Regions from separate parts of the Micromonospora sp. RV43 genome, predicted to be linked through region 1. Evidence: riboswitches for the same ligand, from Rfam matches in the RefSeq annotation. Region 1 holds a riboswitch; each other region holds the start of a gene.
What was found. Region 1 has a riboswitch for cobalamin ahead of ABD52_RS05850 (ribonucleoside-diphosphate reductase subunit alpha). Riboswitches for the same ligand answer to the same signal wherever they lie in the genome.

Region 1 (9,827 bases):
CGAGGACGGAACCGCACAGTGCCCGACACCATCACGCTCACCGGCCGACCACCGTCGGCCTCGCACCTGACCCTGTCGCAGATCATGGACCAGCACCACACCAACCTGATGGGCACGGTCCACGGCGGGCGGATCCTCAACCTGATCGACTCGGTCGCCGGTGTGGTCGCCGCCCGCCACTCCGACGGCCCGGCCGTCACCGCCGCCATCGACGAGACCGCGTTCCTGCGGGCGGTACGCGTCGGGGACGTGGTACACGTGGACGCCCGGATCACCTGGGCCGGCCGCAGCTCGATGGAGGTGGCGGTGAAGGTCAGCGCGGACCGGTGGGACCGCGCGGTGCCGCCGGTGGACGTGGCGACCGCGCACCTGGTGATGGTGGCGGTGGACGACGACGGGCAGCCCCGGCCGGTGCCGCCGCTGCACGCCGAGACCGACGGCGACCGGCGGCGCTACCGGGAGGCGCAGATCCGGCGCGAACACCGGCTGGCGCTGCGCCGGGCGCTGCTCGACGGCGCCGGGGAGGGCTGACCGTTGCTCGGACTGTCGGCGGCCACGCTCGCGGGTTACCTGGCCGCCATCGTGGTGCTCATGCTCACCCCGGGGCCGGACATGATGTTCGTGCTCGCCAACGCCACCCGGTACGGCCCACGGGCGGGCGCGGTGGCCGCGCTCGGGGTCGCCGCCGGGGAGGCGGTGCACGTCGCCGCCGTGGTGGCCGGGCTCGCCACGCTGATCGCCGCGTCCCCGGTGCTGTTCACCGCGATCCGGTGGGCCGGTGCGGCGTACCTCATCGTGCTGGGCCTGCGGGCGCTGCGCGGCACCGGCCGGCCCGGCGCACCGGCGGACCGGCCGGACGGCGGCGCCGGGCGGGCGTTCCGGCGCGGGCTGCTGACGAATCTGCTCAACCCGAAGATGATCCTGTTCAGTGTGGCCTTCCTGCCGCAGTTCGTCCGGCCCGAGGCGGGCCCGGTGGCGGCGCAGCTGGTGCTGCTCGGCGTGCTGTTCGTCGCGGTGCAGCTCGCCGTGGACCTGGCGCTCGGGGTGGGCGCCGGGCGGTTCGCCAGGCGGTGGGGCGACAGCCGCTGGTCACGGCGCGTCGACCGGCTCTGCGCTGTCGCCTTCGTCGCGCTCGGCGTCCGGCTGGCCGCCGGCTGAGACGCACCGGGGCGAGTGGCGGGGCGCGGTGGGGCGTCGGCAATGCCCGGGCCGGTTGATCGACTCCATCACGCCGAGGTGGCGGCATCAGAAGTGCTCCGACCCCGCCACCTCGGCGAACTGGCGATGACCATGAGGCCGGTCCCGGTTCGACTCCGCCGGCGTCCCGGACGCGGGCGGCCGCTCGCGGTCCAGGTGCAGGCGCAGCAGCACCCAGCCCAGCGACACGGCGCCGATGAACACGTACGCGGGCTGGGTGCCGAACGTGTCCCAGCAGGTGTGCAGCGTGACGGCGGCGGCGAAGGTGAGCAGGAACGCCGCCAGCTTCCGGCCGCCGGGCGCGGCGGCGAACGTGAACAGCGCGGCGGCGGTCAGCCCGGTCCAGGCCAGGTGCGCGGCGGGCGCGGTGAGACCGCGTACCAGCAGCGTCCGCTCGACCGCGCCGAGGTTGCCCTCCGACCCGACGAACGCGGCGAACGCGTAGCCCATGGTCTCCAGCGCGGCGAACCCGGCGCCGGAGGCCACGCCGATCACCAGGCCCTGCGCCGGGGACGGGTGCCGCCGCCACAGCAGCAGGATGCCGGCCGGCACGATCAGTTTGGCGGTCTCCTCGGCCAGGCCGACGAGCGCCATCGGCAGGACGCCGAGGCGGTGCAGGGTGCCGTACTCCAGCCAGCCGGCGGCGACCACGCCGACCACGCCGCCGAGGAGCGCGGCGACGCCGACGACGGAGCCGGGGACCGGGCGGCGGGCCGGCCGTCCCTGGGCGAAGGCCAGGAACGTGGCGGGTGCGACGCACGCGCCGAGCACGATCAGCGCCGGGACGAACGTGACGGTCCCGGTGCCGGCGAGTGTCTCCAGCACCAGCAGGTGAAGCCCGACGCCGACGAGCAGGACCGCCACCCACGCCCAGCGGCGTCCGGTATTCCCCATACCGCCGAGTATCGCGCCCGCCGGGTCGCGCCGGAATCGGGGGTAGGCACTGTGGACAGTGAGATCATTCCGACACGCCGACACGACATCTGGTGTTGCACGCAAGCCCTCACCGCCATATATGGTGGTGCCGCAGCTGGTTCGGCCGAGCCCTTCGGGGCGGGGCCGAGGCAAGAGGGAACCCGGTGGGAATCCGGGACTGCCCCGCAGCGGTGAGTGGGAACGACAGCCGTCAACAGCACTGGGCCACCGGCCTGGGAAGCGACGGCCGGTAGGCGACCGGCGACCCCGGTCGGGCCCGCGAGTCCGAAGACCTGCCAGCGCGCCGTACGCCTCCGCGTACGGCGGCCGGAGGTCGCGCGGGACGACCGACGCCAGCAGCCGGGCCGGCCGTGCGCCGCGCCCGTTGGCGTCTCCCGCCGTCTCCAGACGGTGACAGCGAGGAGAGGTCATGACTGTCGTGCAGGAGAGTCCCCCGTCCGGAACCGGCGGGTCCGAGACCCGCCGGCCGGCGATGCGGGTACGCAAGCGGGACGGCGACACCGAGCCGGTGGACGTCGGCAAGATCGTCCGGGCGGTCGAGCGCTGGGTCGCCGACCTGGACGAGGTGGACCCGCTGCGGGTGGCCACGAAGACGATAAGCGGGCTCTACGACGGGGCGACCACCGCCGAGCTGGACCGGTTGTCGATCCAGACCGCGGCGGAGCTGATCGGCGAGGAGCCGCAGTACTCGAAGCTGGCGGCGCGGTTGCTCGCCGCGTACGTGGACAAGGAGGTCCGCGGACAGGGCGTGGCGAGCTTCAGCCAGTCGATCGCCTACGCGCACGGGCTGGGACTGATCGGCGACGAGACGGCCGCGTTCGTGGCCCGGCACGCCCGCAAGCTCGACGACGCCGTGGACCCGGACGGCGACCTGCGGTTCGAGTACTTCGGACTGCGTACGGTGGCCGACCGCTACCTGCTGCGGCACCCGCAGTCGCGGCTGGTGGTGGAGACGCCGCAGTACTGGCTGCTGCGGGTGGCCTGCGGGCTGTCCCGCACCCCGGGCGAGGCGGTCGGCTTCTACCGGCTGATGTCCAGCCTGGCGTACCTGCCCAGCTCCCCCACGCTGTTCAACTCCGGCACCCGGCACACCCAGATGTCGTCGTGCTTCCTGGTCGACTCGCCGCGCGACGAGCTGGACTCGATCTACGAGCGGTACCACCAGGTGGCGAAGCTGTCGAAGTTCTCCGGCGGCATCGGCATCTCCTGGTCGCGGGTGCGTGGCCGGGGCGCGCTGATCCGGGGCACCAACGGCCGGTCCAACGGCATCGTGCCGTTCCTCAAGACGCTCGACGCCGGGGTGGCCGCGGTCAACCAGGGCGGCCGGCGCAAGGGCGCGGCCTGCGTCTACCTGGAGCCGTGGCACCCGGACGTGGAGGAGTTCCTGGAGCTGCGGGACAACACCGGCGAGGAGTCGCGGCGTACGCACAACCTCAACCTGGCCAACTGGATCCCGGACGAGTTCATGCGCCGGGTCGAGGCCGACGGCGAGTGGTCGCTGGTCGACCCGTCGGACGCCCCGGAACTGCCCGACCTGTACGGCGAGGCGTTCGACGCCGCGTACCGGGCGGCGGAGAAGAACGCGGTCCGCACGGTCCGGGCCCGGGACCTGTACGGGCGGATGATGCGCACGCTCGCGCAGACCGGCAACGGCTGGATGACGTTCAAGGACGCCGCGAACCGGCTGTCCAACCAGACCGGCGAGCCGGGCAACGTGATCCACCTGTCCAACCTGTGCACCGAGATCCTGGAGGTCAACGACGACGCCGAGACGGCTGTGTGCAACCTCGGCTCGGTGAACCTCGGCGCCCACGTCACCGCCGACGGCGTGGACTGGGAGCGGCTGCGCGCCACGGTCCGCACCGCCGTGGTGTTCCTCGACCGGGTGATCGACATCAACTACTACCCGGCCGAGCAGGCGGCGGCGTCGAACCCGCGCTGGCGGCCGGTCGGGCTCGGGCTGATGGGGTTGCAGGACGCGTTCTTCACGCTGCGCCTGCCGTTCGACTCGGCGCAGGCCAAGGAGCTGTCCACTCGCGTGCAGGAGGAGATCCTGCTGACCGCGCTGGAGACCTCCGCCGGGCTGGCCGAGCGGTTCGGGCCGCATCCGGCGTACCCGCAGACCCGGGCCGCGAAGGGTGACCTGCACCCGGACCTGTGGGGCGCGGAGCCGGCGCAGGCCGGACGGTGGGCGGCGCTGCGCGAGCGGATCGCCGCCCACGGGCTGCGCAACTCGCTGCTGGTGGCGATCGCGCCGACCGCCACCATCGCCTCCATCGCCGGCTGCTACGAGTGCGTGGAGCCGCAGGTGTCCAACCTGTTCAAGCGCGAGACCATGTCCGGGGAGTTCCTCCAGGTCAACACGTACCTGGTGCGGGAGCTGAAGGCGCGCGGGCTGTGGACGCCGCAGGTCCGCGACCGGATCAAGCGGGCCGAGGGTTCGGTGCAGGAAATCACCGAGTTGCCCACGCCGGTGCGGGAGCTGTTCCGCACCGCCTGGGAGCTGCCGCAGCGGGCGCTGATCGACCTGGCCGCCGCGCGGGCGCCCTTCATCGACCAGTCCCAGTCGCTGAACCTGTTCCTGAGCGCGCCGACCATCGGCAAGCTGTCCTCGATGTACCTGTACGCCTGGAAGGCCGGGCTGAAGACCACCTACTACCTGCGTTCCCGTCCCGCCACCCGCATCCAGCAGGCCACCGTCGCGCCGGTGCTCGCCCCGGTCTCCGGCGTGGTCTCCGCCGTGAGCGACGACGAGGCGCTGGCCTGTTCCCTGGAGAACCCCGAGAGCTGCGAGGTATGCCAGTGACCACCACCGCACCGACCCGGCACATGCTGCTCGACCCCGGCATGGACCTGACCCTGCGGCCGATGCGCTACCCGCGCTTCTTCGACCGGTTCAAGGACGCGATCAAGAACACCTGGACGGTCGAGGAGGTGGACCTGCACTCGGACCTCGCCGACCTGGCGAAGCTGTCCCCGGCCGAGCGGCACCTGGTGTCGCGGCTGGTGGCGTTCTTCGCCACCGGCGACACCATCGTCGCCAACAACCTGGTGCTCAACCTGTACCAGCACGTCAACTCCCCGGAGGGCCGGCTCTACCTGTCCCGGCAGCTGTTCGAGGAGGCGGTGCACGTCCAGTTCTACCTGAACCTGCTCGACACGTACGTGCCGGACGAGAAGGAACGGTTCGCCGCGTTCGACGCGGTGGAGAACATCCCGTCGATCGCCCGCAAGGCCGAGTTCTGCTTCCGGTGGATCGACTCGATCTTCGAGCTGCGCGAGCTACGGACCCGCGCGGACCGGCGGGCGTTCCTGCTCAACCTGATCTGCTTCGCCGCGTGCATCGAGGGCCTGTTCTTCTACGGCGCCTTCGCCTACGTCTACTTCCTGCGCTCCCGGGGCCTGCTCAACGGGCTGGCCTCCGGCACCAACTGGGTGTTCCGGGACGAGTCGATGCACATGGCGTTCGCCTTCGACGTGGTGGAGACCGTACGCGCCGAGGAGCCGGACCTGTTCGACGACGAGATGGAGCGGCAGGTGAAGGAGATGCTGGCCGAGGCGGTGGAGTGCGAGGTGAGCTTCGCCGAGGACCTGCTGGGGCAGGGCGTGCCCGGGATGTCACTGGCCGACATGCGCGAGTACCTCCAGCACGTGGCCGACCGGCGCCTCGCAGTGCTCGGCATCGCCCCCATGTACGGCAGCGGCAACCCGTTCGCGTTCATGGAGTTGCAGGACGTGCAGGAGCTGTCCAACTTCTTCGAGCGCCGGGTGTCGGCGTACCAGGTCGGGGTGACCGGCTCGGTCACCTTCGACGACGACTTCTGAGCGCCACCCCCGCCCCGGCCGTCACGGCCGGGGCGGGACCGGGCTCTCGCCGGGCAGCGCCGTCGCCCGGACCCGCCCGATCAGCGCCACCACGGCGATCGCCATCACGGCCACCACCACGAACGCGCTGCGCAGGTCCAGGGCGCCGGCGAGCAGGCCGATCACCGGCGCCGCGAGCAACGCGCCCGGCCACTGGCCCATCGCCACCACCGAGACGCCCTCACCCGAGGTGAGGCCCGGCTGTTCGCCGGCGAAGCCGAGCACCGTCGGGGTCACGCACGCCAGGCCGAAGCCGAGCAGTCCGAAGCCGGCCATCACCGCGGCCGGATGGGGGTACGCCACCGGCAGCGCCACGCCGACGGTGGCGACGAGCGCGGACAGCCGGACGAAGCGGATCCGCCCGAACCGGCCGGCCAGCCGGTCGCCGAACAGCCGGGCGACGGTGGCGGCCAGCGACAGGCAGGTGTACGTGGCCGCGGCGAGCACCGCGGCAGCGCCCGCGACCTCGGTTGCGTACAGCGCGCTCCACTGTGCGCCGGCCATCTCGATGAACGAGGCGAGGAACGCGATCACCGCGAGCAGCAGCAGCTGCGGGGTGAACCGGTCGCGCAGCCGCCGCCGGTCCTCGCCGTCCTTCGTCTCCTGCCGGGGCGTATCAGGCAGCCAGCGGTGCGTACCGACCAGCAGCGCTCCCAGCAGGACGCTGGTGACAGCCATCTGCGCCGACGGGGACATCCCGATCGCCGCGGCGCCGGTGCCGCAGAGGCCGCCGGCCAGCATGCCGATGCTGAAGCCGGCGTGGAAGGTGGACAGGATGGGCCGCCCGTAGCGCTTCTGCACCTCGACCGACTGGGCGTTCATCGGCGTGGCCAGCAGGTTCGCCGCGAAGCCCCAGACCGCCAGCCCGCCGACAAGCGCCACCACTGTGGTGGACGCGGCCAGCAGCGGCGCGTTGACCAGGATCAGCGCGGCCCCGGCCAGCGCCAGCCGGCGGGTGTTGATCCGGCTGATCAGCACCGCCACCACGACCAGGGAGACCAGCTCCCCGGCGTTCGTGGCGATGTTGGCCAGGCCCCAGCCGGTGTTGCCGACGCCTACCGCGTCCCGCACCTCCGGCACGCGGGCCGACCACCCGCCGATGGCCAGGCCCATGATGACGAAGAGCAGCGCCACCGACCAGCGGGCCCGTACGGCCGAGCGTGGCACCGGCGGCGCGGGCTGCTCCGTCGTGTGCTGGTTCGTCGAGGTGTCCGTCATGGTCGTCGTACCTCTCTCCGATCGGTCCGTCGGAACTCCTACCCGATCGCGTGGTCGAGGAAGCACGCACCGTCAGGAAGGTGTACCTCCGCCGGGGTGGTCCCGGAATCGGTGACGAGCGCCGAGACCACCGCGACGTAGTCGTCGACGAGCCCACGGACGAGGTCGTCGCCGAAGACACCCCGGTTGCGGATCACCACGCCGCCGGCCCGGTCGTCGTCCACCACGACGATCGGTGAGCCCCGCTTGACCCAGACGGGCAGGCATTCGGGCGGCACGTCGGCGGCGACCACCGGCGGCGGTGTGCCGGGCGCGGGCCGGGCGGTGATGTCGACCGGCTCGACCCGCAGCCCCGGGCAGTGCAGCACCGGCGACGCCGACGCGGCGGACTGGAACCAGGCGTCGAACAGGTGGTTGTCCGGCCAGGGGCGGATCGCCGCGAAGTCGTGGCGGACCGCCCGGGCCAGCCGGTGGAACGCGGTGGCGTGCGCGACGGCCTCGGCCAGCGAGGCGTGCGCGGCGTCTACCACCGCGCTCATCGGCGCGTCCGCCGCGACCGCCACGGGCAGGTAGACGTTGTTGGTGAACTGGCCGACGAGTTGCCGGGACAGCGGGCTCTCCCGGCCCAGCGTGGTGGTGCCCAGCACCACCCGGGGCCGGCCGGCCCGCCGCGACAGCAGCACCAGGTAGGCGGCGAGCAGCAGCACGTACGGGCTGGTGCGGGCCCGCCGGGCGGCCGGGCGCAGCCGCGCGGTGACCTCGGGCGGGAACGCGAAGCGGGTGGCCACCTCCGCGCTGAGCGCGACGTCCGGCGCCGGTGGCGACGCCGGGAACAACTGGTACGGCTCCACCGGCCGCAGCCGGTCCCGCCAGTACGCGGCCCGGGCGGCGGCGTCGACGCCGTTCCCGGCCTGCTCCGCCTCCTGGAGCGCGGCGAGCGCGGTGTGGTCCACGCCCAGCGGCGGCTGCGGATCGGCCGCGCCGAGCCGGGCCGCGTACGCGTGGCACAGGTCCTCCACCACGACGCGGCACGACCAGCCGTCGGAGACCATGTGGAAGAAGCAGAGCGCGAGCACGTGCTCGGTCTCGGAGAGCCGGACCAGGGCGGCCCGCCACAGCGGCGCCCGGCCGGGGTCGAACTCGTCGTTGCGGTGCGCGTACGCGATCCGCTCGACGCGGGCCTGCTGCTCGGCCGGCGGCAGGCCGGACAGGTCGACGTACTCCAGCGGCGACTCGACGTGCGGCAGGATCCGCACCTCGGGCTCCACTCCGATGCGGTCGAACCGCATCCGCAGCGCGTCGTGCCGGTCCACCACGTCCTGCATCGCCTGCCGCAGCACGTCGACCCGCAGGGTGCCCCGCAGCCGGCGGAACTCCACCACCACGAGCCGGGCGGCACCGGGACGGGCCGGGTCGAGCGCGGTCATGAACTCCCACATCATCTGCTGGCCGGGGGCCAGCGGAAACGTCGTCGGCACTGCGACTCCCTCCGTCAGGCCGCCACCGGCGGCGCGGCCACCGGCGGGACCGGTCGCCGGTCCACCTCGTCCGGCCGGCGGTCCGCCCCGTCCGGCCGGTAGTCCGTCCCGTCCGGCTGGCAGTCCGTCCCGTCCGGCTGGTAATCCGCCTCGTCCGGCTGGTAGTCCGCCTCGTCCGGCGCGCGGAAGCCGGTGAAGAGCAGGTCGGGGCGGCCGAGCCGGAGCGAGGTGACGAACGCGGCCCCGTCGAACAGCGTCTCGATCGCCGCGCAGGCCATCGACTCGGCCACCGCGCGCGGTCCCCGGTCACCGCCGAGCCGGCCGGGTGTCTTCGCGGCGATCACGGCGGCCGCGACGGCCGGTACCGCGAGCAGACTGCGCCCTCCACTGCGCCGGGCGGTGAGCAGCCCGGCCAGGGCGGTCACCGCGAGCGTGCTGGCGGTGTTGAGCACGAACCGGCGCCGGTGCGGGTGGGCGAGGCAGAGCCACTGCTCGGAGCGCCCGTACGTGGTGAACCGGTAGGCGACCGCGCGGAAGGTGTCGGCGACGCCGGTGTCGTGGGTGATCACCCCGCCCGGGTCGGTGAGCAGCGCGTAGCCGGCGTCGGTGAGCAGCAGCCCGAGGTGCAGGTCCTCCCCGCCCAGCGGCATCGGGGAGTCCTCCGGGAATCCGCCGACCGCCTCGAAGACGGAGCGCTTCAGGGCCATGTTCGCCCCGGCGCCCCAGGACACGCGCTCGTAGTGCAGCGGCCGGGTCAGGTCGCCGAGCAGCAGGTACGAGCGGCGCATCACGCGGAAGAACGCGCTGTCGCCGGGCTCGACGACCACCGGGCCGGTGACGCCGGCGACCTCCTCGCCGGAGGCGCGCAGCCGGGCCGCGTACCGGGTGATCAGATCGGCCGGCACCCGGCAGTCGGAGTCGGTGAACAGCAGCAGGTCGTAGCGGGCGTGCCGGACGCCCAGGTTCCGTTTTGCCCCGACGTGCCGGGGTCCGCGCACGTAGCGGGCGCCGTACTCGGCGCAGGCGGCGCGGTGCGCGGCGGCCGCGGCGGGCGCCGAGTCGTCGACGACCACCACCTCCACCGGCTCCGGGCAGTTCGGGGCGGCGTCGCGCAGGCTGCGGAGCTGGCGGCGC
Region 2 (9,827 bases), on a different contig from region 1:
CGCCCACCGGGTACGGCCACTTCTACGTCGAGCACAACCGCGGGCACCATGTCCGTGTCGCCACACCGGAGGACCCGGCCAGCGCCAGGCTGGGGGAGAGCTTCTACTCGTTCTGGCCGCGTACGGTCTGGGGCAGCCTCATCTCGGCGTGGCGGCTGGAGATCGGCCGCTTCCGGCTGCGGCACAGGAGCCCGTGGACGCTGCGTAACAACCTGCTCAACGCCGGGCTCATGACCGTCGTGCTCTTCGCCCTGCTGATCGCTGTGTTCGGGTGGCGGCTCGTGCCCTTCCTGTTCCTGCAGGCGATCGTCGGCTTCTCGCTGCTGGAAGCGGTCAACTACCTCGAGCACTACGGATTGTGCCGTCGGCGCACCGCCACCGGCCGCTTCGAGAAGGTCGACCCACGGCACAGCTGGAACAGCGACCGCATCGTCACCAACGTGTTCCTCTTCCAGCTACAACGCCACAGCGACCACCACGCCAACCCGCTGCGCCGCTACCAGACGCTGCGCAGCTTCGACGTCTCGCCGCGACTGCCCGGAGGCTACGCCTCGATGGTGATGCTGGCTCTCGTTCCGCCGCTGTGGTACCGGGTGATGAACCCACGGGTTCTGGCGCACTACGGCGGCGACCTGAACCTCGCCAATCGCAACCCCCGCGCCGAGGCCCGACTGCGTCGCCGCTACGGCCGGCCCGCAGCGGACACCACAGCGGTCCACGCCGCCTGACCCGACCCGGTGTAGGTCTGACGGCACCTCTCCGTGTCAGGGCGTAGGATTTCGGTTCCTGCACGGAACGGGGCCGTGCCCGGCCGGTCGCGCCGCTTCGGCCTCGCCGGGCGCCGTGGCGTCCGGGACGAAGGGTGGACACCCCGGATGCACCAGCGGATCCTGCTGCGAGCCCGCAAGGGCCCGTTCGACGTCGTCACCGCCGAGGAGACCTACGAGCGGGACTGGATCGGCAAGAACAGCGGCAACCTGGTCTTCAGCCACGCCGCGCACAAGCTGCTGTCCACCTCGACGGCGGAGATCACCCCGTCGCGGTTCCGGACGGACCCGCGCGATGCCGACGAGATCAACGAGAAGTACGACGTCTTCGTGATCCCGCTGGCGAACGCGTTCCGACACGACTACGTGAACCGGTTGACGTCGATGACCCGGCTGATCGAGCGGCTCAAGATCCCGGTGGTGGTGCTCGGGGTCGGGGCGCAGACCGACGTGGACGGCGACCGGGAGTACCTGCGTCCGATCGACGAGCCGGTGAAGGCGTTCTGCCGGGCGGTGCTGGACCGATCGCACAGCATCGGCGTACGCGGCGAGATCAGCGAGAACTACCTGCGGACGCTGGGCTTCTCCGCCGTCGAGCAGATCGGCTGTCCGTCGATGTTCCTGCACGGCGACAGCCTCCGGGTCGAGAAGGCGAAGGCCACCCTGGACACCGAGGATCGGCTCGCGTTCGTCATCTCGCCGTACGTCCGCGCGTTGGCCCCGATCGTCCAGCACCACCACCAGCGCTACCCGAATCTGCGCTACGTGGCGCAGGGCCTGTACACCCTCGGCACCCTGCTCTACGGCGACGCACCGAAGTTGCGCGGCAAGACCGACGACATGCCGATCCACACCTCACACCCGCTCTTCGTCGAGGACAAGGTGCGGATGTTCATGGACCCGTGGCCCTGGATGGAGTATCTCTCCGGATTCGACTTCGCCTTCGGCACCCGGATCCACGGCACCATCACGGCGCTGATCTCCGGCACTCCCGGGTATCTCCTCGCACACGACTCGCGCACCCTGGAACTGGCCCGCTACTTCGACATCCCGCACCGGTTGATGCGCGACGTGCCGGCCGACGTCGACGCCGCCCGACTCTACGAGGAAGCCGACTACACGGCCCTGAACGAGGGCCACAAGGAGCGCTTCGCGCGGATCACCGCGTTCCTCGCCAAGCACGACCTCGGCCTGTCGTTCGCCGACGGGGACAGCGCCACCCGCTTCGACGAGCAGGTCCGCCGAACCGTCTACCCGCCGGCGGTCCGGCCGGCCTCCGCCTACACGGCCGAGGAACTGCTGACGCGCATCCAATGGCTGCGGGACGAGAACCGGACGCTGCAGCAGAAGCTCACGGCACGCCGCGCGCAGCCACTGCGCGACCAGGTCAAGCAAGCGGTGGGCCGCCGGGTCCGCCGGATGCTGTCGCGCTGACCGTCGTACGCCTGCTCGGCAGCGGAATGGCCGGCGCCGCGACGGCGGCGTTCGGCGTGGCGGTGCGATCAGCCCGCCGCGAATCGCGAGAACCCTTCTTATTTCCATCGACTGGCATTACGCTCTGGGCCAGCCCTGAGGTGCATCACATCGGAGGTTCCTATGAGGACGATGACCATCCGTCGCACGACTGCACTCCGCCTGGTGTCCGGCGCACGCCGCCTGTGGATCGAGTGGTGCTGGTAACTGCCGGCCCGGCGGGCGCTCCCGGGCGCCCGCCCCTGCGGCGGTGGGCCCTGCGGTGACGGACGGGGCGGAGCGCTACGACTGCCACCGCGACCACGGGCCGTACGCCGGGGTCTCGGCCTTCCTCGGCCGGGTCGCCGCCGACCGGCCCCGCCTGGCGGCCCGGCACGCGGTCGAACTGCACGCGATCGCCCCCCAGCTCGACCCGGCGGCCCGGCCGGCCGCCGAGGAGGAGCCGATCCGCTTCCACCCCGCCCGCCGTACCGCCTGCCTGGCCTATGGCGCGGCGGAGCTGGTGGCGGCCTGGGCCGGCACGCTCCGGCGGCCCGTGACCGTCCGGTTCGATCACGTCGCCGGCGCCGACGAGACGACAGCCGAACTGCTGGACGCGCTGGCCCGCCGGCTCGGGCCGGCCCCGGTGCGCCTCGACCTGCGCGACGACGGTGCCCCCGATCCGGCGCCCGACGAGCGCACCCCGCAGGCGCTGCGACGGGCCCTGGGCGACAGCCTGGCCCGCGGCTACTACCACCACGCGGCCCGGGTCGCCCGGCGCGGGCGGGCGGCGGTCACCCCCGACGGCGACCTGCGGCACTGGTGGGCGTTCACCACCGGCCTGGCCACCGCCCTGGCGGCTCTGAACCGGGCCGCCGAGGCGCTCGACCTCTACGACGAGGCGCGGGCCGTCACCGACGACCCGAAGATCACTATGTCGGCGGCGTACGCCACCGCCATGCTGCACGCCCGGCACCTGCCGCCGGCCGACCAGGACCCGGCGCTGGCCCGGCACTGGCTGGAGGTGGCGCTGCGCCTCGCCGCCGAACTGGCCGACCCACGCCGGCGGCTGCTGTCGACGGTCTTCTACGAGCAGGGCCTGGCGCTGCTGGACAGCCGGGCAGGCCGGCCCGACCGCGCGCTGCGGCTCGTCGACGACGGGCTGACCCGGCTGACGGCCGCGCTCGGCCCCGGCGAACGCCCGCAGGACCTGGCCCGGCTGCGCCACAACCGGGCGCAGGTTCACCTCGCGCTGGGCGACCCGGCGCGGGCGCTGGCCGATCTGGACACCGTGATCGCCCACGACCCCGACAACTGCGAGTACTACGTGGACCGCGCCGCCCTCCACCGGGCGGCGGGCCGGACCCGAGCCGCGATCAGGGACTACGACGCCGCCATCCGGCTGGGACCGCATCTGCCCGAGGCGTACTACAACCGGGCCGTGCTCCAGCAGGAGCGGGGCCGCCCCGAGCGGGCTCGCGCCGACCTGGAGCGGGTGCTCGCCATCGAACCGGGGCACCTCGACGCCCGGATCGCCCTGGTCAACCTGCACGTGGAGCGCGGCGCGCTGGATGCCGCCGAGGCGGGTGCGCGGGCCGGGCTGGCCGGCGCTCCGCAGGAGCCCGCGCTGCTGTGCACCCTGGGCCTGGTCCTCGCCGAGCGCGGCCGGCCCGCCGAGGCCGACGAACTGCTCACCCGGGCCCTGAACGGGGACCCCGAACTGGTGGAGGCGTGGACGAACCGGGCCGCCACCCGGTTCGAGCGCGGCGACGTGGCCGCCGCGCTCGCCGACCTGGACCGGGCGGTGGCGCTGTCGGAGGCCCCCGTGCCGCGCTACAACCGGGGTACGGCCCTGGCCCGGCTGGGCCGGTGGGACGAGGCGGCCCGCGACTTCGCCCAGGCGCTCGCCCAGCCCGGCCTGGACCGCGCCCTGCGCCGGGATCTGCGCGCGGAACTCACCAGGTGCCGCCGCGCGCTGGCCGTCTGACCCGGCCCGGCCGGGGAGCCGGCGCTCATCGTGCGCCGGCCCCGGTCCGGGGAAGGGGAGCGGTTTCAGCAGCCCTGGCGGCGGCTGTAGATCTGGTGGCGCTCACCGGCCCATCCGATGTAGCCGACCGCCTCGACGCAGTAGTTCGCCGTACCGGTGACGGCGACCGGGCCGGCGTAATAGCTGAAGTCACCGGAATTGGTGTCCGCGCCGCCCGACCGGGTGCAGTGCGCGCCCTCGCCCGACCGCTCCGCGCAGCGGTAGATCTGCACGAAGGTCGGCGCCGACCTCCCGTACGCCGCGCCGCGGTGGTAGAAGCAGGCGCTGTTGGTGCCCCCGTTGCTGCTGTTGTAGTAGATCACCAGTTCACCGAGCCCGGACGACTGCACCTGGCTGTAGGTGATGGTCCCCGAGCAGGAGCCGGCCGCCTGGGCGGCGGGGGCGCCGACAGTCAGGCCCGCCGCGACGGTCACCAGCGCCGTCAGCGCCGAAAGCATGCGTTTCATGTACCTACCTACCCAATCCACAGTCGACTGTTCCGTAGTGGATCTTAATCAACCGGTGACCTTCGCCGTGGCCCTGATCCATAGGCAACCACCTATTGACAAACAATATTAACAATTGGACCCTGCTGAGAGAGCGCTCTCCCGTCCCCCCGTCTCCCGCGAGGTGTCCCCATGCGTCTCCGAAGAAGGCTGCTCGCCGCCGCGTCCGCCCTGCTCGCCGGGCTCACCGGCGCCGTCGTCGCCACGCCCGCCCAGGCGGTCGGACCGGCGTTGCTGCCGGTCACCGTCACCAACACCACCGGCCGCAGCGACCCGGTCCACCTCTACGTCATCGGCGTCCAGCTGTCCTCCGGCCGACTCGGCTACGTCACCTCCGGCGGCACCTTCGTGCCGTGGACCGGCGGGCAGCTCCCGCCGTCACCCGCGCCGGACGTCTCCATACCGGGCCCCGGCAACGGCGGCAGCACCACGATCCAGTTCCCCCGCGGCTTCTCCGGCCGGGCCTACTTCTCCCTCGGGCAGAAGCTCAAGTTCTTCCTCACCCCGGACGGACTGGTGCAGCCCGCGCCCTGGGCGGCCGGTGACGCGAACCGCGACATCCTCTTCGACTGGAGCGAGTTCACCTACAACGACTCCGGGCTGTGGCTCAACAGCTCCCAGGTCGACATGTTCGCGATCCCGCACGCGGTCACCGTGACCGGCGCCAACGGCGTCACCAAGCGCACCGGCGACGTGGTGGCCAACGGACGCAACGCGGTCATCGACGGGATCCGGGCGCAGCCGGGCTGGGCCGGCACCGTCCACACCCGCTCCGACGGGACCGTGCTACGCGTCCTGGCTCCGGGCAAGGCGGCCGGGGCCGGCCTGCTGAGCACCACGTACCTGGACTCGTACATCGCGTCCGCGTGGAACGCGTACACCACGAAGACCCTGACCGTGGCGCCCTTCGCCGACCAGCCGGCCATCCGGTACTACGGCCGCACCTCGGGCAACACCATGACCTTCACCAACGGCAGCGGCCAGGTGGTCGCCTCCTTCAACCGGCCCTCCTCGGCCAGCGTCTGGGGCTGTGACGGCGACCTGCCCGCGCCGAACGACCAGGTGGTCGGCCCGATCTCGCGTACGCTCTGCGCCGCCCTCAACCGAGGCACGCTCGGCACCGTCGACACCCAGCCCAGCACGAACGCCGCCGACTTCTACCGCAGCAACCCCACCAACCAGTACGCACGCCTGATCCACGCCAACATGACCGACGGCCGGGCGTACGCGTTCGCCTTCGACGACGTCGGTGGATTCGAGTCGCTGGTGCACGACGGCGATCCCCGTTCGGCCGGACTGATCCTCAGCCCGTTCACCGGCGGTGGCGGCAGCACCCCGACCACCGGGGTGCCAGTGGTCAGCAACTGGAACAACAAGTGCATCGACGTGCCGAGCTCCAACTTCGTCGACCGCGCGCCGTTGCAGATGTGGAACTGCAACAACACCAACGCGCAGAAGTGGACGTTCAGCGGCACGGCGCTCAAGAGCCAGAACAACAAGTGCATGGACGTCGACGCCGGGTCCACCGCGAACGGGGCGGCGGTGCAGCTCTACACCTGCAACGGCACCGGCGCCCAGCAGTTCACCCTGAACGCGGCCGGAGACCTGGTCAACCTCCAGGCCGGCAAGTGCGTCGACATCAAGGACTGGAACGGCAACGACGGCGCGAGGCTCCAGCTCTGGGACTGCGGGGGCACGGCCAACCAGAAGTGGCGCAAGGGCTGACCAGCCATGCGAACGGTGGCGGGGGCCGACCGCGAGTCGCTCCCGTCACCGGCAGGCGACGGACGAGACGGCCGGTGACACGACGCCGCGCACCGAGGCGTCCATCGACGTTCATCCAACAGATCGATGTGCGTAAGCTCCGCCCGGTCAGATCTGGGGAACCTACCGAGGAGGTTCCATGGATCGTCGAGCAATGCTGCGGGCCACTGTCGTCGGTGCGGGCGCTGTCGCGCTGCCGTTCACCGCGTGGTCGGCGGCGTACGGAGCCCCGGCGCAGAACGCGGCGGGCCCCTACGGTGGGCTCCAGCCCGCCGACGCCAACGGCATCCAGTTGCCGGCCGGCTTCACCAGCTCGATCGTCGCACGATCCCGTCGGACGGTGCCGGGGACGTCGTACACCTGGCACGACGCTCCGGACGGTGGCGCCGTGTTCCCGAACGGCACCGGCTGGATCTACGTGTCGAACTCCGAGGTGTCAGCCGGTGCGGGCGGCGGTGCCTCACGCCTCGTCTTCAACTCCAGCGGCGCCGTGGTCGGGGCGTCGCGGATCCTCTCCGGCACCAACAACAACTGCGCCGGGGGGAAGACGCCGTGGAACACCTGGCTCTCCTGCGAGGAGGTGTCCCTGGGGCGGGTCTTCGAGACGTACCCCCTCGGCGGGACCGCCGTGGCGCGTCCCGCGCTGGGCCGGTTCAAGCACGAGGCGGCCGCGGCCGACCCGGTCCGCCGGGTCGTCTACCTGACCGAGGACGAGACCGACGGCAAGTTCTACCGGTTCGTGCCGACCACCTGGGGCGACCTCTCCGCCGGAACCCTCCAGGTCTTCCGCGCCGGTACGGCGACCTCCGGCACGTTCACCTGGGCCACGGTGCCCGACCCGGACGGCTCGCCCACCCCGACCCGGCAGCAGGTGTCCGGCGCGAAGACGTTCAACGGCGGCGAGGGCTGTCACTACGCGGATGACACCGTCTGGTTCACCACGAAGGGCGACAACCGCGTGTGGCAGGTCAACCTGGCCGCCGGCACGTACGAGCTCGCCTACGACGACAACCTGGTCAGTCCGGGCACCCCTCCGCTGACCGGGGTCGACAACATCACCGGGTCCACTGCCGGTGACCTGTACGTCGCGGAGGACGGCGGGAACATGGAGATCTGCATGATCACGCCCGACGACAAGATCTCGGTCTTCCTGCGGATCACCGGACAGAGCGGTTCGGAGATCACCGGGCCGGCGTTCACCCCGGCGGGGGACCGGCTGTACTTCTCGTCGCAACGCGGCACGACCGGCTCGTCCTCCGGCGGCATCACCTACTGCGTCACCGGGCCGTTCCGCCGATGACCGGCTCCCGGCCCCGCTGACAGTGACCACGCGGTCGAGGACGCCCGGTCTTCACCGGGCGTCCTGCCGGCCGTCACGGCACGTGTCCGGATCCTGGCGCATTGACATCGGCGCTCCGGCCACAGCAGACTGTCGCGACAACTGAACCACCGCGTGTACGTGCGGGGGAAGACCGGTCGAAATCCGGCGCTGGCCCGCAACGGTAGGCCGCCCAGAGAGATCTGCGGCGGCGAGCCCGAATACCCGTCGTACGCGTGCATCCGCTCCCCACCCGTCGTGGCCCACGGGTCGGAGTCCCGGTCGACGCGGCGTTGCCGCGGTCGTCCGGGCTTTCGACGACCGCCGGGCCGGAAAGGCGCTTCCGATGGTCGTCCGCCGAAGCCGGCACCGCCTGCTCGCGCTCCTCTGCGGCGTACTCGCTGCTCTCACCCTCACCACACCCGCCGTCGCCGCCCCCGAGCGCGCCGCCCTCACCCGTCCGGAGGCCGCCGGCGGCTGGCTCGCCCGGCAACTCGTCGACGGCGAACGCTTCGAGGCGGTCTTCGACGGTGTCGCGTACCCCGACCAGGGGCTGACCCTCGACGCCGTGTTCGCCTTCGCCGCCACCGGCGTCGCCGACGACCACGGCGGCGACGCGCTGGCCTGGGTCACCCGGCCGGACATCCGCGACGGCTACCTCGGCGACGGCGTCTCCGAGGCGTACGCGGGTGCGACCGCCAAGCTCGCCCTCGCCGTGCAGGTGCGCGGCGGCGACCCGGCCGGCGTCGGCGGGGTGGACCTGATCGCCCGGCTGCGCTCGCTCCAGACGCCGGCCGGCAGGTTCAGCGACCGGTCCGCGTACGGCGACTACAGCAACGCGTTCAGCCAATCCTTCGCGCTGCTGGCGCTGGACCGTACGGCGGGCGGAGCGCCACCGGCGGCGGCCGCCTGGCTGGCCGGCACCCGGTGCCCGGACGGCGGCTACCCGCTGCTGCCCGCGCAACCGGTCTGCACGTCCGACGTGGACGCCACCGCGCTCGCGGCACAGGCGCTGCGCGCCGCGGACCGTCCGGCCGACGCCGCCGCCGGGCTGCGCTGGCTGGTGTCCGTTCAGCGTGCCGACGGCGGCTTCGCCAACGCGGGCGGCACGCCGAACGCCAACAGCACCGGCCTCGCCGCGCAGGCCCTGCGCGACGGCCACCGGCTGCCGGCCTGGGCGCGGGCCCGGGCATTCCTCGCCGGACTCCAGGTCGGCTGCGCCGGGGCGCCGGCCGACAGGGGCGCTGTCGACTTCGACGGCGGCGGCTTCGACCCGGCCACCGCACCCCGGGCGACCGCCCAGGCCGTCCTCGGTCTCACCGGGATCGGGTACGCCCGTCTGTCCGCCGCCGGCGCCGACCCCGGCGCACCGGCGCTCGCCTGCCCGTGAACCCCTTCGCCGCTCGCCCGATCACAGGAGGATCCGTGTTCCGTCATCGTTCCACAGTCCGCACCTGGCTGGCCGGCCTGCTGGCCGCCGTCGTCGCCGGCGTCGCGCTGACCGCAGTCGAACCCGCGCCCCGGGCGGCGCACGCCGCCGCCTGCGCGGGCACCTCGGGAGTCACTGTGGTCGTCGACTTCGCCGCGCTCGGCGGCGGCGTCCAGGTCGCCTGTGCGCCGGGCGATCCGGCCACCGGCCTGGCCGCGCTCCAGGCCGCCGGCTTCACAGTGACCGGCACCGCCCGCTGGGGCCTGGCCTTCGTCTGCCGGATCAACGGCAAGCCCACCGCCGCGACGGAGCCGTGCGTCAACACCCCGCCGGCCACGGCGTACTGGTCGTACTGGCATGCGTCCAGCGGCGGCTCCTGGTCCTACAGCACGTCGGGGGCGACCGGCTACAACCCCGCGCCGGGCAGTGTCGAGGGCTGGTCCTTCGGCGCCGGCGCCCCGCCGAGCATCGCCGCTCCCTAGGTGTGACCGGCGGCGCACCGGGTGCCGGCAACTGCTCTGGCGTCGTCGCGCGCCCGGGCGGTACGGTGTCGGCACCCGGTGCG
Region 3 (9,231 bases), on a different contig from region 1:
ACGAGTCCGCGGTGGGTGACCGGGATGCCGGCCAGCTCCGGGGCCGCGATGCTGGAGGTCACGCCGGGTATCACGGTGGTGGGGACGCCGGCTTCGGCGCACGCGGTGACTTCCTCGAAGCCGCGGCCGAAGACGTACGAGTCGCCGCCCTTGAACCGCACAACGTGCCGTCCGGCGCGGGCGTGCTCGACGAGCAGCGCGTTGATCTGTTCCTGGCTCGTGCTCCGCCCGTACGGGACCTTGGTGACGTCGATGATCTCGGCGTCCGGGCGCGCCCACTTCAGGGCCTCCCACGGGGCGAGCCGGTCGGTGAGGATCACGTCGGCCTGCTTGACGGCCGCGCGTCCGGCGACGGTGACCAGCCCTGGATCGCCCGGGCCGGCGCCGACCAGCGTGACGTGTCCGGCCGTTCGGACCGCTGCCGGTGCCCCGGCCTCCGAGGGTGCGACGGTACGCAGCACGACGTCGAACCGGCTCTCGTCGACCGGGGTGGTGACCCAGGTCAGGCGCCCGCGGAGGGCGAGGTCCTCCAGCGCGGCGCACACGGCCGGCGCGGCGACGGTGACCAGGGCGCGCCTGTGCAGCAGCGCACTGACCGTGACGGCGGCGGGTGCGCTCCCGTCGAGGACGAGCACGCTACGGCCGGTGAGGTTCAGCTGCATGTGACGGTGATTCCTAACGTGCTGAGGAGACAGCCGTCCGGTGTACGGCCTCGGTGAACGACTGGGCCAGATGCGGTTGCCCAGCCCAATGCACGTGCAGATAGGACGCGCTGAGGCTGGGGGAGGCGAATCCGGCATTGCGGCCCTCGATGCGCCAGGCGGGGTGCTCGCCGTGACCGGGTGTGACGGTGGTGCGGTGGAATTCGTGGCCGGTGGCAGCGGTTCCCCGCTCGCCGAGCAGCTGGTCCGAGCCGAGTGCGGCACGGTGGTACGCGAGGGTGAGGCGCGGCGTCATGACTGCTTCGGCGTCGAGCGCCCCGACCATGGGATGGCCGTCGACGGAGCGGCACAGATACAGCAGGCCGGCGCACTCGGCGACGGTGGGGACGCCGTCGAGGACGGCCTGGCGCAGTTCGTGGCGCAGCGTCGTGTTGGCGCTCAGCGTGGACGCGTGTACCTCGGGGAACCCCCCACCGAGGTACAGCCCGCGTGTCCCGGCGGGAAGCCGCTGGTCGCGGGCCGGGTCGAACGGGACGACGGTGCAGCCCGCCGCCTGCAGCAGCTCGGTCGTCTCGGCGTACCGGAAGGTGAAGGCACGCCCGGCCGCGACCGCAACCACCGGTGATCCGGCGCCCGGCCGCCGGACGTGCGCGGCGGGGTCCCATGGCTGGGCGTCCAGATCGGGTGCGGTGCGTGCCACCTGCAGCACCGCATCGAGGTCCACGTGGCGGGCGATCTGCTCGGCCAGCACGTCCAGGGCGGCGGCGGCCTCCTCACGTTCGGCTGCCGGCACGAGCCCGAGGTGGCGCGACGGGGCGCTGACACCCTGGTCGCGGTGCAGGATCCCGAGCACCGGTACGCCGGTGGATTCCACCGCCCGGGCCGCCTCGGCGGCGTGGCGGGCGGACCCGGCTTTGTTGAGCACGACACCCGCGACGGTGACGCCGGCCTCGAACGTGTCCATTCCGTGCACGACGGCCCCGACGCTGCGCGAGGTGTGCGAGACGTCCACGACCAGCAGGATCGGGGTGGCGGTCAGGGCCGCGAGGTGCGCGGTGGAGGCGAAACCGTCGCCGCCGATGCGGCCGTCGAACAGGCCCATGACCCCTTCGACGATGGCGATGTCCGCGTCGCGTGCGCCGTGCAGCAGCAGCGGGATCACGAGTGAGGGGTCGGTCAGGTGCGGGTCGAGGTTGCGGCCGGGGCGTCCGGTGGCCAGCGCGTGGTAGCCGGGGTCGATGTAGTCGGGCCCCACCTTGTGCCCCGACACGGTGTGCCCGCGCGCGGCCAGCGCGGCCATGAGCCCGGTCGCGACCGTGGTCTTGCCGTGGCCGGAGGCCGGCGCCGCGACGATCAGCCGCGGAAGGCTCACCATTCGATGCCTCGTTGGCCCTTCTGGCCGACGTCCATCGGGTGCTTGACGTGCTGCATCTCGGTCACCAGATCGGCTGCCTCGATCAGCCGGGGGTCGGCCCGGCGCCCGGTGACGATCACGTGCTGACGGCCGGGACGGTGGACCAGTGTCTCCACGACGTCGCCGACGTCGACCCAGCCCCACTGCATCGGATAGGTGAACTCGTCCAGGATGTAGAGCTGGTGCCGTTCCGCCTGGATACGGCGCTTCACCTCCGCCCAGCCCTCGGCGGCGTCCGCGGCGTGGTCCGCCTCGGTGCCGCTCTTACGGCTCCAGGACCATCCGGAGCCCATTTTGTGCCACTCGACTGGCCCGCCTTCGCCGGTCTGCTCGTGCAGCAGCCCGAGCCTCTCCAGGACGGTCTGTTCCCCGATGCGCCACTTGGCCGACTTCACGAACTGGAACACCCCGATGTCCCAGCCCTGGTTCCAGGCGCGCATCGCCATGCCGAAGGCGGCGGTCGACTTGCCCTTGCCGTTTCCGGTGTGGACCATCAGCAGCGGCCGGTTGCGCCGCTGGCGGGTGGTGCTGCCGTCGTCCGCGACGGTGAGCGGCTTACCCTGCGGCATCAGGCCACCCCCGCCCGCGGAGCGGTCGCCGTGCGAACGACCCCGGTGAGCCCGTCGGCGGTCACTTCACCGAGCGGCACGTGCTCGGCCCTCAGATGAGTGGCAAGCCGGGCGGCGAGGCCGAGCCGGAATCGTCCGGTCTCGCAGTCCACGACGACGACCTGGACACCGCTGGTGGCGAGCGCGGCGGCGGCGCGGTGGGCACGACCCAGCGGGTCCGGGCCGGAGGTGGCGCGGCCGTCGGTCACCACGACGAGCAGGGGCCGGCGGGACGGGTCGCGCAGCGCCTCCCGGCGCAGCACCTCGCCACTGCGTTCCAGGCCCTCCGCGAGCGGGGTCCGGCCACCGGCCGGTAGGTCGGCCAGGCGGCGGGAGGCGACGTCGACCGAGCCGGTCGGTGGCAGGACGACCTCGGCGGTGTGCCGGCGGAACGTCACCAGTGCGACCTTGTCCCGGCGGCGGTAGGCGTCCAGCAGCAGCGACAGCACAGCGGTCTTGACCTGCTCCATGCGGCGGCGGGCCGCCATCGAACCGGACGCGTCCACGCACAGCAGCACGAGGTTCGACTCGCGCCCGACGGTCTCGGCCCGGCGCAGGTCGCCGGGCACGAGCGCGAGGCCGCGACCGCCGGTCAAGCCACCCCGGGAATGCTGATGCGGCGCCGCCGCGGTGATGGTGCCCGGCAGGTGCAGCCGGCCGTCGCCGGACGTGCGCCGCCGCTGCCCGGCGACACGGCCCTGCGGTGTTCGTGCCCGGGACCGCCGGCCGGCCTGACCGTCGCCGGTTCCTTTCACGACCAGCAAGCGGGCACGTGCGGGCTCGCCCGCGGATGCCATCGATGTGGCGGCCTGCCGTTCGGGCTCCGGTACGGGCGGGCTCTCGCCGGGAGAGCCGGGCACGTCCCCGGCCGATCCGTCGTGCCCGGTGTCGTCGGGCAGACCGCCGCCGGGACCGTCGGGTCCGGGGTCGGGGTCGTTGTGGCCGAGTAGGTCGTCCAGGCGGTCCTGGTCCAGGCCGGGCTCGTCGAAGGGGTTGCGGCGGCGGCGGTGCGGCAGCGCGAGACGGGCGGCGATGCGGATGTCCTCGAGTGTCACTCGCGTACGTCCCCGCCAGGCCGCGTGCGCCGCGGCGGCGCGAGCGGTGACGAGGTCCGCACGCAGGCCGTCCACGTCGAACGCGGCGCACAGCTCGGCGATCCTGGTCAGCGTCTCGTCGTCGAGCACGACACCGGCCAGCGAGCGCCGGGCGGCGGCCAGCCGGGTGCGCAGGGCTTCCTGCTCGCCGGCCCAGCGTGTGGCGAAGCCCTCCGGGTCGGCGTCGAATGCGAGCCGGCGGCGGACCGCCTGCACCCGCAGGACGGGGTCACGCGGGGCGGCGACCTCGACCGTCAGGCCGAACCGGTCGAGCAGCTGCGGGCGCAGTTCGCCCTCCTCCGGGTTCATCGTGCCGATCAACACGAACCGGGAGGCATGCTCGACCGAGACACCGTCGCGTTCGACGCTGACCCGGCCGGTCGCCGCGGCGTCGAGCAGCAGGTCGACCAGGTGGTCCGGCAGCAGGTTGACCTCGTCGACGTACAGCAGGCCACGATGGGCCCGGGCCAGCAGGCCAGGCTCGAACGCGACGACGCCGTCTCGCAGCGCGGCATCGAGCTTCAGCGATCCGGTCACCCGGTCGTCGCCGGCTCCGACGGGTAGTTCGACGAGGCGTACCGGCCGTTCGACGACGGGCGTGGGCACGTCGAACGGCCCGTCGGGGCAGACCGCCGAGGGATCGTCCGGGTCGATGGAGAACCGGTCGCCCGCATAGACCCGTACCGCCGGGAGCACCTCGGCGAGGCCGCGCACGGTAGTGGTCTTGGCAGTGCCCTTCTCCCCGCGGATCAGGACACCGCCGATGAGCGGATCGATCGCGACCAGGGTGAGGGCGAGAGTCATGTCGTCGGCGCCGACGACGGCACAAAAGGGGTACTGCGCTGGCATGTAGGGCTCCCGCTCGATCTGCCATGGCGGTCCACGACGCGGCATGCGCCGTGGATCGGATCGAGGCCGGTCTTCGGACTTCCCAGGTCAATGCCTGGATCACCGCAGCGGGCCCTGTGCCGGATTCTCACCGGCTTCCCAGATTCTCCCCGTGACCACGGTCGTGGGGCACCTCGAACCTGTGCATCACCATAGACGCCCCGGTGGCCGGGGCAAGGGCCGGTGGGCGGCTAGGGTGCATCTCCATGGAGGAGCGGGTGACCGTGGTGGGGATCGGGGCTGACGGGTGGGTGGGTCTGCCGGAGCCGTCCCGGGCGCTGGTGCGGGCGGCCGCGACGCTGCTCGGCGGGCGGCGGCACCTCGAGGCGGTGCCGCCCGTCGACGGCCAGCAGCGCGTGGCGTGGCCGTCGCCGCTGCGGGACAATCTGCCAGGTGTGCTCGCCTCCGCGCGAGGGCCGGTTGTCGTGCTGGCCTCCGGCGACCCGCTCGTGTCGGGTATCGGCACGACGCTGCTGGACGTCCTGGGCCCGGAGCGCGTGACGATCGTGCCCGGGGTCTCCTCGGTAGCCCTCGCCCGAGCACGTCTCGGATGGCCGGCTGAGTCCGTCACCACGGTCAGCCTGGTCGGCCGGGACCTACGGCTGATCGTGCCTGCGCTCTCGGCCGGGCGCCGGCTGCTCGTGCTGTCCAGCGACGAGACGACACCCGCGGCCGTGGCCGCGGTGCTGACCGGGCTCGGTTGGGGGCAGTCCAGGCTGGTCGTGCTCGGTGACCTCGGTGCCGCCGGTGAGTCGTGTACCGCGACCACCGCGGCCGGGTGGGACCTGAACGACGTGCCGCGGTTGAACGTTCTCGCCGTCGAAGTTCGCGGTGCCGGTCCGGGCTGGGCCTCGGGCGGCGTGTTGCCCGACGACGCGTTCGAGCACGGCGGGCAGATCACCAAACGTGACCTGCGGGCCAGTGCCCTGGCCCGGCTCGCGCCCGCGCCCGGTCAGCTGCTGTGGGACGTCGGCGCCGGCAGCGGCTCGATCGGTGTGGAGTGGATGCGGGCCTGGCCGACGGCACGGACGATCGCGGTGGAGCCCCGCTCCGACCGGGCCGCGCTGGTGCACCGCAACGCCGCTGCCCTCGGCGTGCCGGGTCTGTGTCTGGTCGAGGGTTCGGCGCCCGGGGCCCTGTCCGGCCTGGACCGTCCCGACGCGGTGTTCGTCGGCGGCGGGGCCACCGTCCCCGGCGTGCTGGACACCTGCTGGGATGCGCTCGGCGCAGGTGGACGGCTCGTCGTGCACGGTGTCACCGCCGAGACCGAGGCGGTGCTGCTGGAGCAGCACAGCCGGCGCGGCGGTGAACTCGTCCGCCTGCACGTCGAACGCGCCGAACCGCTCGGCGGCTTCACCGGCTGGACGCCCGCGCGGGCAGTCAGCCAGTGGTCCATCGTCAAGGGAGATCCATGACCGTCCATTTCGTCGGGGCCGGGCCCGGCGCCGCCGACCTGCTCACCCTCCGCGCGGTACGCCTGCTCGAGTCCGCCGACGTGTGCCTGTACCCGGGCACGTACCTCGACGCCGAGGTGCTGGAGCACTGCCGTGACGACGCCCGGCTGATCGACACCCAGCACCTCGACCTGGACCAGATCACCACGCACCTGGTCCAGGCACACGCCGACGGGTCCGAGGTCGTACGGCTGTGCTCCGGTGACCCGTCGCTGTACTCGGCGGTGCACGAGCAGGCACGCCGGCTCGACGCCGCCCGGGTCCCGTGGGACGTCACGCCCGGCGTGCCGGCCTATGCGGCTGCTGCCGCCGCCGTCGGCGCCGAGCTGACCGTCCCGGAGCTGGCCCAGTCGGTCGTGCTCACCCGCGCGCAGGCCCGGTCCACGGTCATGCCGTCGGGAGAGAAGCTCGCCGCGTTCGCCGCGACCGGCGCGACGCTCGCCCTGCACCTGGCGGTCACGCGTACCCGCGAGCTGGCCGCCGAACTGGCCGGCTACTACGGCCACGACTGCCCCATAGTCGTGGTGCACCGGGTGTCGCAGCCGCAGGAGCTCATCCTGCGCGGCACGCTGGCCGACATCGGCGGCCGGGTCGAGCAGGCCGGTCTGCGACAGGCAGCGGTCATCCTGGTCGGCCCGGCGCTGGCCGGGGACGTCCGTGGCGGCGAGTCGTTCCTCTACTCGGCCGGTCGCGAGCGCCGCGTGCGCGGCTGATCAGGGCACGAAGCGCGGGCTCCAGACACGTCCGGCCGCGGTGACTCGCGTCGCCGAGGCGCCGATGATCAACAGGCATTTCATGTCGATGCTGCCGGGGTCCAGTTCGCCGAGCGAGGTGACGGTGAGACTCTCCCCGGCCCGGCCGATGTCGCGGCCCACGACCACGACCGTCCGGGGGGACTTGTGCTCCAGCAGCACGGCCCGGGCCTGCGCGACCTGTTCGGTGCGTGAGCGTGAGCGCGGGTTGTAGAGGGCCAGCACCAAATCCGCCTCGGCGACAGCGCGCAGCCGCTTGACCACGACCTCCCACGGCTTGAGCCGGTCCGACAGGCTCATCACCGCGAAATCGGCCCCGATCGGCGCGCCCGCGCGCGCCGCGACCGCCTGGACGGCGGAGATCCCGGGTACGACACGGATGGCGACGCCGGCGTAGCGGGGGTCCTCCGCGGCCTCGAACACCGCCGACGCCATGCCGAAGACGCCCGCGTCACCGCCGGAGACGACCGCGACGCGCTCACCGGCGAGCGCCAGTTCGAGCGCCTGCCGGGCCCGCTCGAGCTCGACCGTGTTGCCGGAGGCGTGGCGGACGAGTCCGGGGCGCTGCGCGACGCGCTGGACGTACGGGCCGTAGCCGACGACGTGGCCGACCTCGGCGAGCACCTGCGACGCCTCGGGGGAGAGCCACCGATCGGGACCGGGGCCGAGGCCCACGACGACGACCTCGGCGCCGGGATAAGGTTCGGTGACCCTGGTGGCCGGGAGGTCGTAACGGGCCACTCCGGGCCGGGTGTCGCCGGGGACCAGCACGATCGAGAAGTACGGCACCGTGGCGGGGTCCACGTCGGCGACAGGCAGTACCCGCTCGGCGGTCATCGACGCCCGTTCGACGTACCAGGAGCCCTCGACGCGCGCGGCCTGCTCGAGCGCCGAGCGGACCTTGGTGAACGTCCGGCCCAGCTTCATGATCACCGCCCCGTCGGTGTCGGCGAGACGCCGGGCCAGCTCGGGCTCGGGCAACGTTCCCGGCAGCACGGTCAGCACGTCGGTCTGCCGGACCAGCGGCAGGGCGGTGGTGGCGGTGGCGGCGGCGAAGGCGGGCACACCGGCGACGACCTGCGTGTCGAACTCGCCGGCGAGCCGGTCGTGCAGGTACATGAACGAGCCGTAGAGCATCGGGTCGCCCTCGGCCAGCACGACCACGTCGCGGCCCGCACGAAGGTGGGCCCGCAGCCGCTCGGCGGCTTCGGCGTAGAAGTCGGCCATCGCCCCGGCGTACCCGCCCGGGTGCTCGGTGCTCTGGGTCGTCACCGGATAGACCAGCGCCTCCTCGATCACGTCGTCCGGGAACAGCCCGGCAGCGATGCGGCGCGCGTTGGACTGTTTGCCGACACCCTGGTGGTAGGCGATGACCTGGGCCGCGCCGATCAGCCGGGCGGCTTTGAGCGTGATCAGTTCGGGATCACCCGGGCCGACCCCGACGCCGGACAGCCGCCCGGTCACTCCGCCTCCCGGGCGAGGGCGTTGAGCGCGGAGGCGGCCATCGCCGAGCCGCCCCGGCGCCCGGTCACCACGAGATAGGGCACGTCGAGGCCGGGGGCGTCGGTGGCGAGGTCGATGAGCGCCTGCTTGGACTCGGCGGCGCCGATGAATCCCACCGGCGTACCGATGATCGCAGCTGGTCGTGGCGCGCCGTCGCGCAGCATCTCCAGCAGGTGGAACAGGGCCGTGGGGGCGTTGCCGAAGGCGACGACCGCGCCGGCGAGGTGGTCGGTCCACAGCGACACCGCCGCCGCCGACCGGGTCGTTGCCCACCGGTGGGCAAGCGCCGGGACCTCGGGTTCGTGCAGAAAGCAGCGGACCTCGTTGTCACGGGGCAGGCGGGCGCGGGTAACGCCGGTGGCGACCATGTGCGCGTCGGTCAGGATCGGCGCCCCCGCCTCCAGCGCCCCGCGGGCGGCGGCCACCAGGCCGGGGTGGATCACCAGGTTGCGGGTGAGGTCGGTCTGGCCGCATGCGTGGATCATCCGCACCGCGACCTTCTCGGCGTCGGCCGGCACACCCGAAAGATCGGCCTCGGCACGGATGGTGGCGAACGAGGCGTCGTAGATCGCCGCGCCGTCGGTGACGTAGTCGTAGCGGCGTGCCGGTGTGGTGAGACTCATGCGTTCTCCAGATCGGGGACGAGCAGGGTGCGGTACGGGGTGACGACGATCTCGCCGGCGCCGAGCGCGCGGATCTCCTCCAGCAGGGGAGCGTCCACTCGGCCGCCGGAAGCCGCGAGGTGCGCGGTGACGCGGCCGTCATCCTGAACGATCCTGCCCAGCGCGGGTGGAGGTGTGCTCACCCGGGTCCGCTCGGCACGGTCGAGTACGGTGCCCAGCAGCGCGGCGCCGGC

Region 2: linked by a shared signal. The riboswitch ahead of ABD52_RS27115 (peptidase) and the one ahead of ABD52_RS05850 (ribonucleoside-diphosphate reductase subunit alpha) in region 1 are both predicted to bind cobalamin.
Region 3: linked by a shared signal. The riboswitch ahead of ABD52_RS20255 (magnesium chelatase subunit D family protein) and the one ahead of ABD52_RS05850 (ribonucleoside-diphosphate reductase subunit alpha) in region 1 are both predicted to bind cobalamin.

What each region holds. Positions count from the first base shown of each region.
Region 1 covers NZ_LEKG01000014.1:53,265-63,091, reverse strand. Annotated here, with positions in the region: gene ABD52_RS05865 (acyl-CoA thioesterase) at 19-531, shown strand; gene ABD52_RS05860 (LysE family translocator) at 535-1,158, shown strand; gene ABD52_RS05855 (PrsW family glutamic-type intramembrane protease) at 1,246-2,091, opposite strand; cobalamin riboswitch at 2,212-2,428, shown strand; gene ABD52_RS05850 (ribonucleoside-diphosphate reductase subunit alpha) at 2,606-4,939, shown strand; gene ABD52_RS05845 (ribonucleotide-diphosphate reductase subunit beta) at 4,930-5,958, shown strand; gene ABD52_RS05840 (MFS transporter) at 5,980-7,215, opposite strand; gene ABD52_RS05835 (condensation domain-containing protein) at 7,254-8,693, opposite strand; gene ABD52_RS05830 (glycosyltransferase) at 8,708-9,827, opposite strand, start outside.
Region 2 covers NZ_LEKG01000139.1:2,221-12,047, reverse strand. Annotated here, with positions in the region: gene ABD52_RS27145 (alkane 1-monooxygenase) at 1-728, shown strand, start outside; gene ABD52_RS27140 (polysaccharide pyruvyl transferase family protein) at 876-2,201, shown strand; gene ABD52_RS27135 (tetratricopeptide repeat protein) at 2,503-4,206, shown strand; gene ABD52_RS27130 (hypothetical protein) at 4,272-4,712, opposite strand; gene ABD52_RS27125 (beta-1,3-glucanase family protein) at 4,884-6,476, shown strand; gene ABD52_RS27120 (alkaline phosphatase PhoX) at 6,655-7,815, shown strand; cobalamin riboswitch at 7,945-8,081, shown strand; gene ABD52_RS27115 (peptidase) at 8,180-9,223, shown strand; gene ABD52_RS27110 (hypothetical protein) at 9,259-9,744, shown strand.
Region 3 covers NZ_LEKG01000083.1:7,540-16,770, forward strand. Annotated here, with positions in the region: gene cobA (uroporphyrinogen-III C-methyltransferase) at 1-662, opposite strand, end outside; gene ABD52_RS20245 (cobyrinate a,c-diamide synthase) at 676-2,037, opposite strand; gene cobO (cob(I)yrinic acid a,c-diamide adenosyltransferase) at 2,031-2,645, opposite strand; gene ABD52_RS20255 (magnesium chelatase subunit D family protein) at 2,645-4,627, opposite strand; cobalamin riboswitch at 4,674-4,818, opposite strand; gene ABD52_RS20260 (bifunctional cobalt-precorrin-7 (C(5))-methyltransferase/cobalt-precorrin-6B (C(15))-methyltransferase) at 4,873-6,081, shown strand; gene ABD52_RS20265 (cobalt-precorrin-4/precorrin-4 C(11)-methyltransferase) at 6,078-6,833, shown strand; gene ABD52_RS20270 (precorrin-2 C(20)-methyltransferase) at 6,834-8,336, opposite strand; gene ABD52_RS20275 (precorrin-8X methylmutase) at 8,333-8,998, opposite strand; gene ABD52_RS20280 (sulfite reductase subunit beta) at 8,995-9,231, opposite strand, start outside.